DNA from 2 places in the Synechococcus sp. A10-1-5-9 genome. Region 1 is predicted to be linked to the other one. Evidence: predicted binding sites of a transcription regulator. Region 1 holds the regulator's gene; the other holds the start of a gene.
What was found. The regulator NtcA, encoded in region 1, controls nitrogen genes in cyanobacteria. The targets are predictions, from matches to a motif close to GTANCNNNNGNTAC.

Region 1 (7,708 bases):
CGGGGTAGGCAGCGCAAGTCCATTACCAGAGCCGACCATGCTGGAAACTGCGGCCGGTCCACGCAGCCATTCCTAGACAGACCGGTCATGATCTGACAACGCTTGTTCTCCGACCTGACGTGACCATGGATTCCCGCTTTCGGGTCGACCTGATCGCTGCAACCCCTAACCCGCAGCAATGCGTATATGCCGGCATGCATCAGGACTACAGCGAAGGTTTCGTAGCCGCCGACCGCGACGATTGGCCCGATGAAACCCGTGCCGGCAAAATCTGTGTGAAGCGCTTGCTCTCAGGCGAGCGAGGCCACTACGGCCCGCTTGAACATGCCCAGATCGTTCTGAATGTGGGCTGGTTCCCTCACTCGGTGATGCAGCAAGCTCGCACCCACCGAGTGGGCGTGAGCTTCGATGTCCAGTCGATGCGTTACACAGGCGAGCGGATTGCCCGGGCTGCCGACGGTGAGCTGGATCTAGAGGACGTGTTTTACCTCAGACCAGTTGGAGATTACAGCGATCGTCAGGGCAAGAAATACACTTACAGCCAGGCGCTGCGGTCGCAGGATCTGCAGCTCTGCAAGCAAGCTTCAGAGCGCTATCGGGATCTACTGCGAGCCGGTTTCGCAGAGGAACATGCCCGCGGGATTCTTCCCTTTGATTACCGACAGCACTTCGTGGTGAGCTTCAGTCTTCGGGCGTTCCTGCACTTCATGGATTTGCGCGCCAAGCTCGATGCACAGAAGGAAATCCGCGAGCTCTGTGACCTCATGTGGCCACACCTCCAGGATTGGGCGCCTGAATTCGCAGCCTGGTATGAAAAAAGCCGGCTTCATAAAGCAAGACTGGCGCCCTGAGGTCAGGCCCCCACAAGCGTTCAAACCTTGGCGAGGGTAACCCGCTCAGGCTGGTGCTGATATTTGCCCTGGCGATCGCTGTAAGTGGTGTCGCATGGGTCACCTTCAAAAAACAACAACTGACAGATGCCTTCATTGGCATAAATACGGCAATCAGCACCTGAGCTGTTGCTGAATTCAAGAGTGAGATGACCTTCCCAGCTAGCTTCCGCGGGCGTGGTGTTCACAATGATACCGAGGCGGGCATAGGTGCTCTTGCCCAGGCAGATCACCGTGATGTTGGGCGGCACCTTCATTTTTTCAAGGGCAACGCCAAGCCCATAGGAGTGAGCTGGAAGGATGAAATAGTCACCATCTTCATCATGATGGAGCTCGGTGGGCTCCAGGTTGGCTGGATTAAATCGCTTGGGGTTCATCACCGTGCCAGGCACGTGTTTGAAAATCAGAAACTCCTGCGGTGAAAGGCGCAGGTCATAGCCATACGACGAACAACCAAAACTCAACACCGGGCGCAGTTTCTGATCCGGTTCGAGATGACGCACAAGACCCGCTTGAAATGGATCGAGCATCCCTGCAGCAGCTTGCTCGGTGATCCAGCGATCGTTTTTCAGCATCAGAGGCCCCTACGCAATTCCGTGACTTGATCAGCCAAAGCCATCAGCGAGTCCGGGATGGATGGACCCGTGATGATCACATCCATTGACGCGGGACGCTGCTCCAGGCGACACAACACCTCCCGCTCATCGAGGTAGCCGAATGCAATTGCCAGGCCAAGCTCATCCAGCACCAACTGATCGAGGTCCCCGCTGATTAATTGCTTTGCGCAGGCGTTCCAGACCGATTGCACAGCATCAATCACCTCCGGCTCAGCATTGGCCGCAGGTTGGGACAAACACTCAAGAACAGCAGGACGCATCCAGCTGAGACGGTCGCAGAGAGTGACCGCAGCATCAGGCCCCTGCACCACACCACCTTTGAGAAATTGAGCGACCAGCACCCTGCTGCCAAGACCCGCAGCACGCAGTGCTTGGCTCATCACCGTCCCGAAACTCCCTCGATACGGGGCCGTGTGAACCTGAAGCTGGCCCTCCTGAGCCACCAGATGCAGCGGTGGCCTCGGCTCAAAAACCGGCAATCTCCGCAGACCAGCTTGCTCAAGCGTCCGGTGATCCGCACTGCGGACGTCTCGGGATCGATGGCTGGAACTCAAGCTTGTTGTCATCTCGGTCGCTGGCATCAGGGCTGGTGTCCAGACGGCCCAGCAGAATTTGAATCTAGCGCTGCGGATCCGATCCACAAGCCCTTGGACACCACCCATGGTGTCTCAGTCCAACTGCCAGGCTCAATGAAGCCATCGTCGCCAGGCATGAACACCATCTCCCGCAAGGACGGACGTCAAGCGTCCGAACTGAGGCCCTTCGCCGTCGAATGGGATCCCATGGGCTTCGCCCTCAGCTCCGTGATCGTTCGCACCGGCCGAACCGCTGTGCTCTGCAGCGTCTGCCACGAGCAAGGCGTGCCGCGCTGGCGCCGTGACCAGGGCCTCGGCTGGCTGAGCGCGGAATACCGGCTGCTCCCTGGTTCCACCCCCGAACGTCAACGACGGGAATGGCTGAAGCTCTCCGGACGCACCCAGGAGATTCAGCGTTTAATCGGTCGCAGTCTGCGCGCTGCGCTCTCCATGGAGGCGTTGGGCGAGAACACTCTGCTTGTGGACTGCGATGTGATTCAGGCCGATGCAGGCACTCGCACCGCCTCCATCACTGGAGCCTGGCTGGCACTCCATCACGCCTGCGCATCACTGGTGTCACAGGGACTCATCCCGGCCAATCCAGTCAGCGCCCAGGTGGCAGCCGTATCGGTGGGACTACTCCAGGGCGAAGCCCTACTTGATCTGGATTACAGCGAGGACTCTCAGGCGGATGTGGATCTGAATGTGGTGATGAACGCCAGCGGTGAACTTCTTGAACTCCAGGGAACAGCAGAGGGAGCCACCTTCAGCCGGCAGCAGCTGAACCTGCTCCTCGATCGAGCGGAACCTGGGCTCAAGCAGCTGATGCGCGCCCAGAACGAGGCTCTGAGAACGCAGTGATCACTTTGGAATCGTGTGCGTTGCTACAGGGTGAGAGTCAATCGCTCCTTAACTTCCTAAAACCAATGTGCCGGCCATGCCCGAAGTGATCCGCGGCTTTAGCCGCACAGCCTCTCATCAAGGACGCACATCGGAAGTGAGCCTGGCCAACGCGCCCGCACCAACTAGCAAGACTCTGCTTGAAGTCATTCGGGACCTCGAGGGTGCCAACACGGAGCTGATCGAACGCAGCAAAACCATTTTCTTCCCGGGTGATCCCGCCGAACGCGTCTATCTCATTAGGCGCGGTGCCGTGCGCCTCTCTCGCGTCTACGAGTCAGGGGAGGAGATCACCGTGGCTCTGCTGCGAGAGAACAGTCTTTTCGGTGTGCTCTCCCTCCTCACCGGCCATCGTTCCGATCGTTTCTACCACTCAGTGGCCTTCACCAGGGTTGAGATGGTCACAGCTCCCGCCACCTCGGTGCGTAAGGCCATCGAAGCTGACACCTCGGTGGGGCTGCTGCTGCTGCAGGGACTCTCAAGCCGAATTCTTCAGACGGAGACGATGATCGAAACATTGACCCACCGCGACATGTCGTCACGCCTGGTGAGTTTTCTGCTGGTGCTCTGCCGCGATTTCGGCATCCCTGGAAACCAGGGGATCACGATCGATCTGCGGCTGTCGCATCAAGCCATCGCCGAAGCCATTGGATCAACCCGGGTCACCATCACCCGCCTCCTCGGAGACCTTCGCAACTCGGGTCTGGTAGAGATTGACCGCAAAAAAATTACCGTTCTCGATCCCATCGCCCTTGCCAAACGGTTCAGCTGACGCACAGAAGAGTGAGGATGGCGACGTTCGAGCTGCACTGCGTGCAATGAGTTCTCTGTGACTGGCTGGTTGCTTCTGCTGTCGTTGCTTGTCCTCGGTGGCGTGCTCTCGACCTTGGGTGATCGACTCGGCTCCAGAGTCGGCAAGGCTCGTCTGAGCCTCTTCGGCCTGCGCCCCCGTCAGACAGCCGTGGTGATCACAGTGCTCACCGGCAGCCTGATCAGCGTCCTCTCCCTGGGCCTGATGCTGCTCGTCAGTCGGCAGTTGCGCGTCGGCCTCTTCGAACTGAATGACCTTCAGGCCAGGCTGCGCAGCAGCCGGGCGGATCTGAAGACCAGCCGGTCAGCTCAGAAGCAATCCAAACAACAACTGGACAAAGCTCGCAAGGATGAGATCGAGGTGCGCAGACGCCTTGAGGAAGCACGTAAACAAGCCAATGAGCTGAGAGAAACCCTTCAACCCCTGCAGGATCAGACCCGCCGACTCGAAGCAGAACGACAACGACTGAGCCAGGACGTTGGTAAACGCGACGACGAAATCCGCAGAACCGACCGCGAGCTCGCCGCTGTACGAGATCGCATCCGCTCCGGCGAAGCCGAATTGAAACTGCTAGAGGAAAATCTTCTAGCCCTGCGCCGCGGAAACGTCGCGATCAGCAGTGGTCAGCCCTTAGCAACAGCCACACTCAGACTTGAACGCCCTGACCAGGCGCGCCAGGTGATCGATCAGGTGCTGAGAGAGGCCAACCTCCAGGCTTACCAGCAAGTCCTGCCAGGACAGGCTCCCGACAAACAGATCCTGTTGGTGCCTCGTGAAGACATCAACCGCCTGGAACAAGCCATCCGCAAACCAGGAACCTGGGTTGTACTGCTGCGCTCTGCCGCCAACGTGCTTCAAGGTGAAACGGTTGTGTATGCCTTCCCGGAGGTCAGGCCCAACGTCACCATTACCCGCGATGGAGAGGTGCTTGCAAAGACCGCCCTGGCCAGCGAAGAAACATCCGCGGAGGATGTCCGCAACAGGTTGAACCTGCTTCTGGCATCAACCCTGGCAGAAATTCAACGCCGCGGCTCCATCAGCAAGGGACTGCAATTCGACTCCCAGGCACTAAACGAGCTCGGAAAGATGCTGATTGATCGCAGCACCGGACGGGTTGAGCTTGAGGCGGTGGCACTCAGGAACAGCGAGACAGCCGACCCCATTGCGATTCAGCTTCGACTTCAACGCAGCTTCAAACCCACCACTGCGGATGACACACCGTGACTCGCATCGCCGCCCTGGATCCGGGCCGAAGCAAGTGTGGGCTCCTGCTCGTTGACACAGACTTGGGAATCGTCCTCGAAGGACATGTCCTTGAGGGATGCTCTGTCCTGGAGACCCTGGAGCAATGGCGATCCAAGGAACCTCTTGATCGCGTGGTGATGGGCAACGGCACAGCCAGTAGGCACTGGCGCGACCAACTACCGGCGGATCTGCAGCTCACCGTTGTCGACGAACGCGGCACCACCCTGCAGGCCAGGAGTCGATACTGGGAGCTCTGGCCTCCGAAAGGATGGCGGCGACTGCTGCCTGAGGGACTACGCATCCCCCCCTGTGATCTCGATGCTGTTGCCGCTCTGGTGATTCTCGAGACTGCGCTCAACTGCCGTTTCAGCTGGCCTACACCGGAGCCCGTCAGAACTTGGCTCTCACGGTGAAGCTGTAATCCCCTCCAGCCTCGAGCCGATAATCGGATCTCACCAAAAAGCGTTGCAACGCATCCTGGATCAGGGCGCGTCCGAGCGAAGGCTCAACGCTGAGCTCACCGCGCTTGAAAAACCACTGAAACTCCCAGATAAATCCACCGGCCTGAACTTCACCCTGAAGACACTGATCACTAAAACTCTGGTGATGAACCCTCAGATGAGCTGTGGTGGATGGCAGACGTGCCATCAAACCGACTCACTCTGAGCAGGAGCGAGATTCAAAGCATTGATGTGGTTACCAGCCCGTTCCAATCCCTGACGTTGGATGCGTTCCAGCCCGGAGAGAACTTCTTTCAATACCTCGTTCAGCAGAGGCTCCTCCTCACGGCTGAACGCCCCCAACACATGCGACACGGTGCGAGCCCTTCGTTCCTCAGGCGAAAGCCCCGGAGCACCAATCCCGATGCGAAGACGTGCGAAATCCTGGGTGCCGAGATGCTGAATCGTGCTTTTTAATCCGTTGTGACCGCCGGCACTGCCCCGAGCCCGCAAGCGCAGGCGTCCGAGGGGGAGATCCATGTCATCGACCAGAACGATGACTTGTCCCAGGCTCAAACCAAACCAGTCGAGGGTGGCACGGATCGATCGGCCGCTCTCATTCATGAAGGTCTTGGGCATCAACAAGCGCAAACGATCAGGTCCAGCGCCGATATCCGCAAGATCACCTTGGAGCTTGGCCATGGCTCGGAACCGAGCATGTTCCTGAGCAGCAAGCTGCTCTAAAACCATGAATCCCACGTTGTGACGGGTCGAGGCGTAACGGTCACCGGGATTGCCAAGACCTACCACCAATCGGAGGTCGCCGGAGTTGATCACGATCAGTCAGCGCTAGCGCCTTTCGACGGAGGGGTGTCCGTCGTTGGCTCTGAAACCTCAGGAAGAACTTCAGGCTCAGCAATGGCTTTGTTGATTTCCCGCTCGAATTCCTTAGAAGCGGATTGAAACCCCTTCAAAGTCTTCCCCAAGGTGCGGCCGAACTCAGGAAGACGCTTCGGACCGAAGACAAGCAAAGCGACGGCACCAATGACGGCCATCTCAGGAAGGCCAATTCCAAACACGTTCATGAGCCTCGCCCGAGAGTGGGGTGAGCCGGCAAGAGTCAGCCGGCCCCGTTCCAGTTGACGTTGATTCCTTCCAGGATCAGAGACTGGTTGTACAGCTGCAGGATGACGAGAAGGAAGACCAGGAACAGCACCATGAAAATTCCCATCACAGGCGTGGTTCCCCAACCAGGCACAACCTTGCCGTACTCAGAATTAAGGGGACGGAGCAGATCGCCCAGACGAGTGCGTTGAGCCATAACGGCGCTTGGGTCTCGGGTGGAGTTCAGTCCCGATACTCTAGGGGTCCCGGCCCGGAAGAGGCCGATCCTGTCGAGAGATGTGATGGAAAGTTCTTCGCCGGCCCTGTCCGTCGCGATTGCCGTTCTGGCAGCCTTGCTTGGTCTCACTGGTTTCGGGGTCTATACAGCCTTTGGTCCGCCCTCGAAACGCCTCGACGACCCCTTCGACGATCACGAGGACTGACGGACCAACCGAACCTCCCTGAGTTCACCGGGCATCATTTGGATGATGGTCTCTCCCGTAGGCATTGCCCAGCCACCATCGAGGAGCCAACGCAATCGCTGGGCCCCAGGGTTCAGCAGCTGAATCATCAACGCCGAGGCTGCTGAACACGTCGTTCTGTCAGCTGCCATCAAGGGCTTGATGGCCAAGGGGATCAGTCCATCGGGGACAGCGGGAAGTCCCTCCCAGAAGGCCTTCAGGTCCACAGGACCAAGCCACCCCGGTTCTCGGAATCGAATGGCCGCTTGAGGCACACCGTTGCGCATCCATCCCTCCGCCAACGGCATCAATGCAACACGCTGCCGATGCCAACCGGCATCGGCGGAGGGGTCCGGCCAGGTGGGTCCTCTGAGCAGGGACACCCCGAGGTGATCTGGCCCTGCATCAGCGCCCTGAGGTCCATCGAGCAAAATCGCCAGCCCACCTCCTGAAGCGGCAGAGTCGCTAGCCAGCCAGGAGATCACAGGCACCTCCCATCGAGCTTTCTCCATGGGCGTGCGCGGCACAGCAGGTCGCTCGATCACACCACCGCTGGTGTCGGAAGCCCAGCGCACCGCAGGCCTTTCCAAAGGACACTCAAGGCGCAACACCTCATGGGACTGGCGCCACTGAACACTGAGGCGCAGCTCCACATGTGGAGAGTC
Region 2 (7,708 bases), 460 kb from region 1:
TGGAGCTCAAAGCAGCAGGTAGCGCTGGGCGAGGGGCAGCACTTCGGCTGGTTCGCAGGTGAGCAGTTCACCGTCGGCGAACACCTCATAGGTCTGCGGATCCACGCTCACCTTGGGCAGGGCGGAATTGAGTTTGAGAGCGCTTTTGCCCACGCTGCGGGTGTCCTTCACGGCCATGCAGGTTCGTTCCAGGCCCAAGTGGCGTTGGATGTCGGCATCCATGGCTGCTTCGCTCACGAACGTGAGGCAGCTGGGAGCCAAGGCTTTCCCGAAGGCGCCGAACATCGGCCGGCCGTGCACAGGGCCGGGGGTGGGAATCGAGGCATTGGCATCGCCCATCTGGGCCCACACGATCGACCCCCCCTTGATCACCAGCTCCGGGCGAATGCCGAAGAAGCCCGGTTTCCACAGCACCAGATCGGCGAGCTTGCCGGTTTCGATCGAGCCCACCTCGCTGCTTATGCCATGGGCAAGAGCGGGGTTGATCGTCACCTTGGCGATGTAGCGCTTCAGGCGATGGTTGTCGTTGCGGCTGGAGTCTTGCGGGAGTGCACCGCGCTGCACCTTCATCTTGTGGGCGGTCTGGAAGGTGCGGGTGATCACTTCGCCAACGCGCCCCATGGCCTGGGAGTCACTGGCGATGATCGAGAAAGCGCCCAAGTCGTGAAGGATGTCTTCGGCAGCGATTGTTTCGCGGCGAATTCGCGATTCGGCGAAAGCCACGTCCTCGGGGATTCTGGGGTCGAGGTGGTGGCACACCATCAACATGTCGAGGTGCTCTTCGAGCGTGTTACGGGTGTAGGGCCGGGTGGGATTCGTGCTGCTGGGCAGCACATTCGCTTCGCCGCAGATCTTGATGATGTCCGGGGCATGGCCGCCGCCGGCACCTTCGGTGTGGAAGGTGTGGATCGTGCGTCCCTTGATGGCGGCAATCGTGTCTTCCACGAAGCCGGCCTCGTTGAGGGTGTCGGTGTGGATGCACACCTGCACATCCATCCGGTCGGCCACAGACAGGCAGGCATCGATGGTGGCCGGCGTGGTGCCCCAGTCTTCATGCAGCTTCAGGCCGCAGGCACCGGCGCGCACCTGTTCCTCCAGGGCTTCCGGAGTGCTGGCGTTGCCCTTGCCGAAGAAGCCCAGATTCACCGGCAGGCCTTCAGCGGCCTGAAGCATGCGGCCGATGTGAAAGGCCCCGGGGGTGCAGGTGGTGGCATTGGTGCCGGTGGCCGGTCCGGTGCCGCCGCCCATCAGCGTGGTCATGCCACTGGCCAGAGCGGTTTCAATCTGCTGCGGACAAATGAAATGGATGTGGGTGTCGATGCCCCCGGCCGTGAGGATGTGTCCTTCCCCGGCGATCGCTTCGGTGCCCGGGCCCACCACGATCGTCACCCCGGCCTGGGTGTCGGGGTTCCCGGCTTTGCCGATGCCGACGATGCGGCCGTCCTTCAGACCAACATCGGCTTTGACGATGCCCCACCAGTCGAGGATCAGGGCATTGGTGATCACTGTGTCGACGGCACCGCCGGCTCGAGGGGTCTGGGACTGGCCCATGCCGTCGCGGATCACCTTGCCGCCGCCGAACTTCACCTCGTCGCCGTAGATGGTGAAGTCTTTCTCCACTTCAAGAATCAGCTCGGTGTCGGCCAGGCGAAGCCTGTCGCCGGTGGTGGGGCCGTAGGTCTCGGCGTAGGCCTGGCGGGAAATGCGATAGGGCATGGGTCAGGCGTCGAGGGGTCCGTTGATCTGGCCGTTGAAACCGATCACGCGTCGGTCACCGGCAAAGGGAATCAGGTTCACGTCTCGGCTGTCACCCGGTTCGAAGCGGATGGCGGTGCCAGCGGGGATATCGAGCCGCTGACCGCGCGCGGCAGTGCGGTCGAACTGCAGGGCAGCGTTGGCTTCTGCAAAGTGGAAGTGGGACCCCACTTGCACGGGGCGGTCGCCGCTGTTGGCGACGTGGAGGCTGGTGACGGGCCGGCCTGCGTTGAGTTCGATCTCGCCGGGTTCGGGCAACAGCTCGCCGGGAATGAAGGGTGCCATCGGTTCAGCCTCAACGAATGGGGTCGTGCAAAGTGACGAGCTTGGTGCCGTCGGGGAAGACCGCTTCGATCTGCACCTCCTGAACCAGTTCGGGAATGCCGTCCATCACTTGATTGCGGCTCAGCCAGGTGGTGCCTTCCTGCATGAGTTCCGCCACGCTCTTGCCGTCGCGGGCACCCTCCAGCACAAGGAAGCTCAGCCAAGCCACCGCTTCGGGGTGGTTGAGCTTCAGGCCGCGGTTGAGCCTCCGTTCCGCCAGCAAGGCAGCGGTCACGATCAGGAGCTTGTCTTTTTCCTGGGGACTGAGATGCATGGACTGGCTCGGTCGTTATCAGTGTGTCCTTGCCGCGGGCACAGCAGTGTTCGTTTTGAACGATGATGGCTGCAAAGGCTGTTCCTGCAAAGGCCAGACCCGTGGGATCTGTGGAGCGCTCAAGGCGCGCAGGGCGCGGGTGCGAGCCCAGATGCGGCTGAACCAGAAGCGGGCATCGCGGCTGGACGGACCGGAATAACGGGCCACCAGGCCTTGGTCCAAGGCGCTGCAGTGCATTGTGCCGTTCAGGCCTCTGCGATCGCTGCGGACCAGCTCCAGTAATTGCGTCAGAGCTTCGCCGTTCAATGGCATCGGCGCAGCCCACACCAGCGACCCGAACACCGGCCTTTTGTTCAGCCCGTGCTGGTCGTTGAGGGCATCGCCCCCCAAGTCCAGCCGGTCCACCAGTTCCCAGCGACTGGCTTGATGAGGTTCAACACTGCGTCGGCAGAGGCTCAGGGCTGAGCGCCAGCGACCCTGCTGCAGGGTTTCTCCGGCGGCGGTGCGGCCTAGCCGCACGATTTCTGCGCTGAGAAAGGAGGCGTTGGCGGGTAGTTGCACTGTCAGATGCTGCTCAAAGAGGGCATTGGCATAGAGCACCAGCTCCTGGGGTAGCCATTCCAGATCGCTGCTGTTCGCCAGCTTGCAGTGCACCTGTTGACGGGCCCATTGGCCTTCGGGGTGCAGGCGGCTGCGACCGATGGATCCGTAGACCTTCTGGGCGGCGACGCTGGTGATCAGGCAGCGGCTGTTTGTGTTTAAGTCCAGCGCAATGCTGAGTTGATCGCCTCCCACGAGTCCTCCGGCTGTGTGAAGGATTGGCAGTTCACAGCGGCCGTTTTTGCCCTGTTCAGCCCGCAGAAGCTTGAACGGGGCGCTGCAGCCCCCTTGGTGAACTGTGCCTGCGTCGCCGTGCTCGGTCTGCCGGTGTTCAAACCGCAGCTCGCAGCGGCCATGCCAGGGATCGAGGCGTTGCATTCCCCCACGCTCGGTTCTCGAGCTGCGATGACCTGTAGCAATCAACACCAAATCAAGGCAGACGGCTGGGCAGGCTCAGGGTGAAAGGGGAGCAGCCTTGGACGACAACGCGATGAGTGACAACGTGAGCGATCACAAACCGATCGTGTTGGAGCATCGCCAAGTGGGTGAGGCCGTTGGAGATTTTCCGCCCGACCGCCGCCTGCAATTGCCGCTCACGGCTGAAGAACGCACGGTGCTTCGTGGGCGCCGCTGCAGCGATTGTGGGCGTTCTCTCTTGCTTCAGTTGCCTCGGGAGGGCCCCCTTCAGCCCGGTGATCGCTTGTTGGATCGTTCCCGGAGCTGGGAGGTGGTGGTGATTGCGGCGCCGGAACCGTTGCTGCGGGTGCAGGCGGATTCAGTCTTGGAGCTCCTGCAGGCGGCGTATCACCTCGGCAACCGTCATGTGGCGCTGGAGCTCCACGACGGGGAATTGTTGTTGCTAAAGGATTCGGTGCTGGAGGCGATGTTGCGCAGCCGTGGCTTGCGTGTGAGTCCCTGTGAGCGTCCGTTTCTTCCGGAGGGAGGCGCCTATGGAGGTAGTCCCAGCCATGCCCACAGCCACAGCCACAGCCACAGCCATGAAACGCCATGACCTCCCTGGCGTTGCTCCAGTTGGTGAGCCCGGCTTTGCCGGTGGGAGCGTTCAGTTACTCAGAAGGGTTGGAGGTCTTGATTCAGGCCGGAGCGCTGAAGAGCGAGGCTTGCCTTGAGCAGTGGTTGATCGCCGAGCTGGAGCGGGGAACGCTGCGGCTGGAGGCTGCATCTCTTTCCATTTTGATGACTGACTTGAATCGCTGGATGAACGGCGCTGATCAGTCGGCGCGTTTTCGTTTGCTGGAGCTGGATGGTTGGCTGCTGGCCACCCGTGAAGCTGCGGAGGTGCGGGCTCAACAACGTCAGATGGGGGGGTCTTTACTACAGCTGTTGGCCGATATGGGTCATCCACTGACAGAACCAACTCCCCTGGCCTGGCCGGGGGCATGGGCTTGGGCGGCACTGTCGCTGGGGGTGTCGGAGGCTGACACGGTGGAGGGCTACCTCTACAGCTGGGTCGCTAATCAGCTCAGTGCGGCCGTGCGTCTGTTGCCTTTGGGCCCGACCAGGGCTCAGGTGCTTCAGCACCGACTGTTGCCGCGGATCGCTGCCGAGGCCCAAGAGCTCCTCGCTGCTGATCCACGGACCTTGTGGTCAGCGGGCGTGGGGGCATCACTGGCGCAGCTGTCCCATGCTGAGTTGTATTCCCGTTTATTCCGAAGCTGATGGGGAGCAAATTGCGGCTGGGTGTGGCTGGACCGGTGGGGTCCGGCAAAACCGCTCTTGTGGAGGCGCTTTGCCGGCGACTGCGGGATCAACTGCAGTTGGCGGTGGTCACCAATGACATCTACACCCAGGAAGATGCTCAGTTCTTGACTCGTGCAGGAGCTTTGGATCCGTCGCGGATTCGCGGTGTGGAGACCGGTGGCTGTCCGCACACGGCCATCCGGGAGGACTGCTCCATCAACAGGGCGGCGGTGGCGGAGTTGGAAGCTCAGTTCCCAGCTCTGGATCTGGTGTTGGTTGAGAGCGGCGGCGACAATCTGGCGGCCAGTTTTAGTCCGGAGCTGGTTGATCTCTGTATTTACGTGATTGACGTGGCCGCAGGCGACAAGATCCCACGCAAGGGCGGCCCCGGGATCACGCGTTCGGATTTGCTGGTGATCAACAAGATCGACCTGGCGCCTCTGGTGGGAGCTGACCTGGCCGTGATGGAGCGCGACTCCCTACGCATGCGCGGCGATCGCCCCTGGTGTTTTACCAACCTGCACAGCGGTGAGGGGCTGGATTTTGTGGTGGCATTTGTGTTGCGACAACTACCGAATGTTGAGTCGATTTCCTCGTCTTGAGGGCTGATTGGTCTGTTTGGTAGTCAGCGCTACTAGTCAAGGTTTGCCTCGCTGAGAATGTTCTGAGTGCTAACGCAACTGTCAGCACTCTTAATTCACCATGTCTCAACCGTTGTCAAAACGCATCCTGATCAGCCTGGCGGCGGCCTCTCTTGGCTTGACAGTCACGGCTTGTGGTGGTGGTGATAAGGCCTCCAATGTCGAGTACGACGACACCGTGAAGGTTGGAATTCTTCATTCCCTCACAGGCACGATGGCTATCTCCGAGACCACCTTGGCGGAGACCGAGAAAATGGCGATCGCTGAGATCAATGCCGCCGGTGGCGTTGAAGTGGACGGCAAAAAATACAAGATCGAGTACATCGTCGAAGACGGTGCGTCTGATTGGCCCACCTTTGCCGAGAAGTCCAAGAAGCTGATCGACCAGGACCAGGTGCCTGTCGTTTTCGGTGGCTGGACCTCCGCCAGCCGCAAGGCCATGCTTCCCGTCTACGAATCGAAGGACGCCTTCCTCTACTACCCAATTCAGTACGAGGGCCAGGAGTGTTCCAACAACATCTTCTACACCGGTGCCACTCCGAACCAGCAGTCGGAGCCTGCCACCAAGTTCATGTACGAGAAGTCGCCTGCTGCTGGCAAGCCCTTCTTCCTTGTGGGTTCGGACTATGTCTTCCCCCGTACCTCCAACACCATCACCAAGGAACAGCTCAAGTCCCTGGGTGGCGAAGTGGTCGGTGAGGACTATCTGCCCCTCGGCAACACCGAGGTTGCTCCGATCATCGCCAAGATCAAGAAGGCCCTGCCCGACGGGGGTGTGATCATCAACACCCTGAATGGTGACCAGAACGTCGCCTTCTTCAAGCAGATTCAGGACGCCGGCATCACCCCCGATAACGGCTACTACGTGATGAGTTACTCCATCGCGGAAAGCGAGATTAAGGACATCGGAACTGAATTCCTTGAGGGCCATTACGGTGCTTGGAACTACATGATGTCGATCGACACACCTGCTTCCAAGACTTTCGCGGAGAACTATAAAAAGTTCACCAAGGATCCTGGAGCTGTTGTTGCTGACCCTCAGGAGTCGGCTTACAACATGGTCTATCTATGGAAGGCTGCTGTTGAGAAGGCAGGCACTTTTGATGACGACAAGGTTCGTGAGGCCCTGATTGGAATCGAGTTTGATGCCCCTCAGGGTCCTGTGAAAGTGATGCCTAACCATCACCTTTCTCAGACAGTTCTGATCGGAGAAATCGGTACCGATGGTCAGTTCAAGATTCTGGAATCCACTGATGGCCCTGTGGCTCCTCAGGCCTGGAACCAGTTCGAGCCCAGCTCCAAGGGTTTCGCTTGCGACTGGACCGACGCCTCCAAGGGCGAGAAGTACAAGCTCTGATGGCCCATTGAGGTCCTAACTGCTGAATGATTTCTGGAGGAATCCCAGCAGGGATTCCTCCTTATCTTTTGGTCTAATCGCTTAGTTAACCAATTTTCGTGCAACTGCTTTTTGAGAGCCTGTTCAACGGTGTAGCCATCGGCTCGGTGCTGCTGGTAGCTGCCCTCGGATTGGCGATCGTGTTTGGTTTGATGGGTGTGATCAATCTCGCGCATGGCGAGCTGATCATGCTTGGGGCTTACACCACTTATGTGGTTCAGCTGATCTTCAAGCTGCCTGTGTTTCAGCCTATTTATGACACCTATGTGTTGGTGGCGATTCCGCTGGCCTTCATCACAAGTGGCGTGGTGGGCATTCTTTTGGAACGCACCGTGATTCGCCGCCTCTACGGCAATCCTCTCGAAACACTGTTGGCAACCTGGGGCGTCAGCTTGATCCTGCAGCAGTTCGTGCGCAGTGTTCCACTGGCTCAGGCAGCTGGTGCGGTGCTTGCTCTGGTGCTTGGTTTTTCGTTTCCCTTGCTGCTTCCCAAGGCCCTGCTGCAAGGTTCCCGAGCTCGTTGGATTAGCGCCGGCAGCTGGGGTGTTTCGGCTCTTGTTGGTGTGGTGTTTGCCAATGGATTGGCATCTCAGGTCAGCCGGATCGCGCGTGCCACCTCTCGCAATGTGGATGTGACGGCACCCAAATGGATGCGCGGCGGGCTTGAGTTCGCCGATCTGACCTTCCCTGTGCCTCGTCTGGTGATCATCATGATCACGGTGGTGGCTGTTGTTGGCGTCACTTGGTTCCTCAACCGCAGCGTCTGGGGCATGCGCATTCGTGCCGTGACCCAGAACCGAGAGATGAGTGATTGCCTTGGTATCCCCACCGACACTGTCGACGTGCTCACCTTCGGTATCGGTTCGGGGTTGGCTGGCGTTGCTGGTGTGGCGGTGTCGTTGCTGGGTTCAGTTGGCCCCAATGTGGGGACGTCTTACATCGTGGGCTGCTTCATGGTGGTGGTGCTCGGCGGTGTGGGCAATCTGCTGGGCACGGTGCTCGCCTCTTTCGCCATCG

Region 2: a site for NtcA is predicted at 3,366-3,379, ahead of ACLM45_RS09695 (urease accessory protein UreD). Genes of this name have one in related genera too.

What each region holds. Positions count from the first base shown of each region.
Region 1 covers NZ_CP180406.1:1,319,991-1,327,698, forward strand. The annotation lists gene ACLM45_RS07530 (thioredoxin domain-containing protein) at 1-76, shown strand, start outside; gene thyX (FAD-dependent thymidylate synthase) at 126-851, shown strand; gene dcd (dCTP deaminase) at 872-1,465, opposite strand; gene ACLM45_RS07545 (cob(I)yrinic acid a,c-diamide adenosyltransferase) at 1,465-2,073, opposite strand; gene rph (ribonuclease PH) at 2,218-2,943, shown strand; gene ntcA (global nitrogen regulator NtcA) at 3,020-3,754, shown strand; gene ACLM45_RS07560 (DUF3084 domain-containing protein) at 3,812-5,017, shown strand; gene ACLM45_RS07565 (resolvase) at 5,014-5,451, shown strand; gene ACLM45_RS07570 (DUF3146 family protein) at 5,429-5,686, opposite strand; gene pth (aminoacyl-tRNA hydrolase) at 5,686-6,312, opposite strand; gene ACLM45_RS07580 (TatA/E family twin arginine-targeting protein translocase) at 6,318-6,563, opposite strand; gene psbH (photosystem II reaction center phosphoprotein PsbH) at 6,599-6,799, opposite strand; gene psbN (photosystem II reaction center protein PsbN) at 6,885-7,025, shown strand; gene ACLM45_RS07595 (alpha-mannosidase) at 7,013-7,708, opposite strand, start outside.
Region 2 covers NZ_CP180406.1:1,783,795-1,791,502, forward strand. The annotation lists gene ureC (urease subunit alpha) at 7-1,716, opposite strand; gene ACLM45_RS09685 (urease subunit beta) at 1,720-2,040, opposite strand; gene ACLM45_RS09690 (urease subunit gamma) at 2,051-2,353, opposite strand; gene ACLM45_RS09695 (urease accessory protein UreD) at 2,372-3,331, opposite strand; gene ureE (urease accessory protein UreE) at 3,444-3,965, shown strand; gene ACLM45_RS09705 (urease accessory protein UreF) at 3,962-4,633, shown strand; gene ureG (urease accessory protein UreG) at 4,633-5,256, shown strand; gene urtA (urea ABC transporter substrate-binding protein) at 5,357-6,652, shown strand; gene ACLM45_RS09720 (ABC transporter permease subunit) at 6,751-7,708, shown strand, end outside.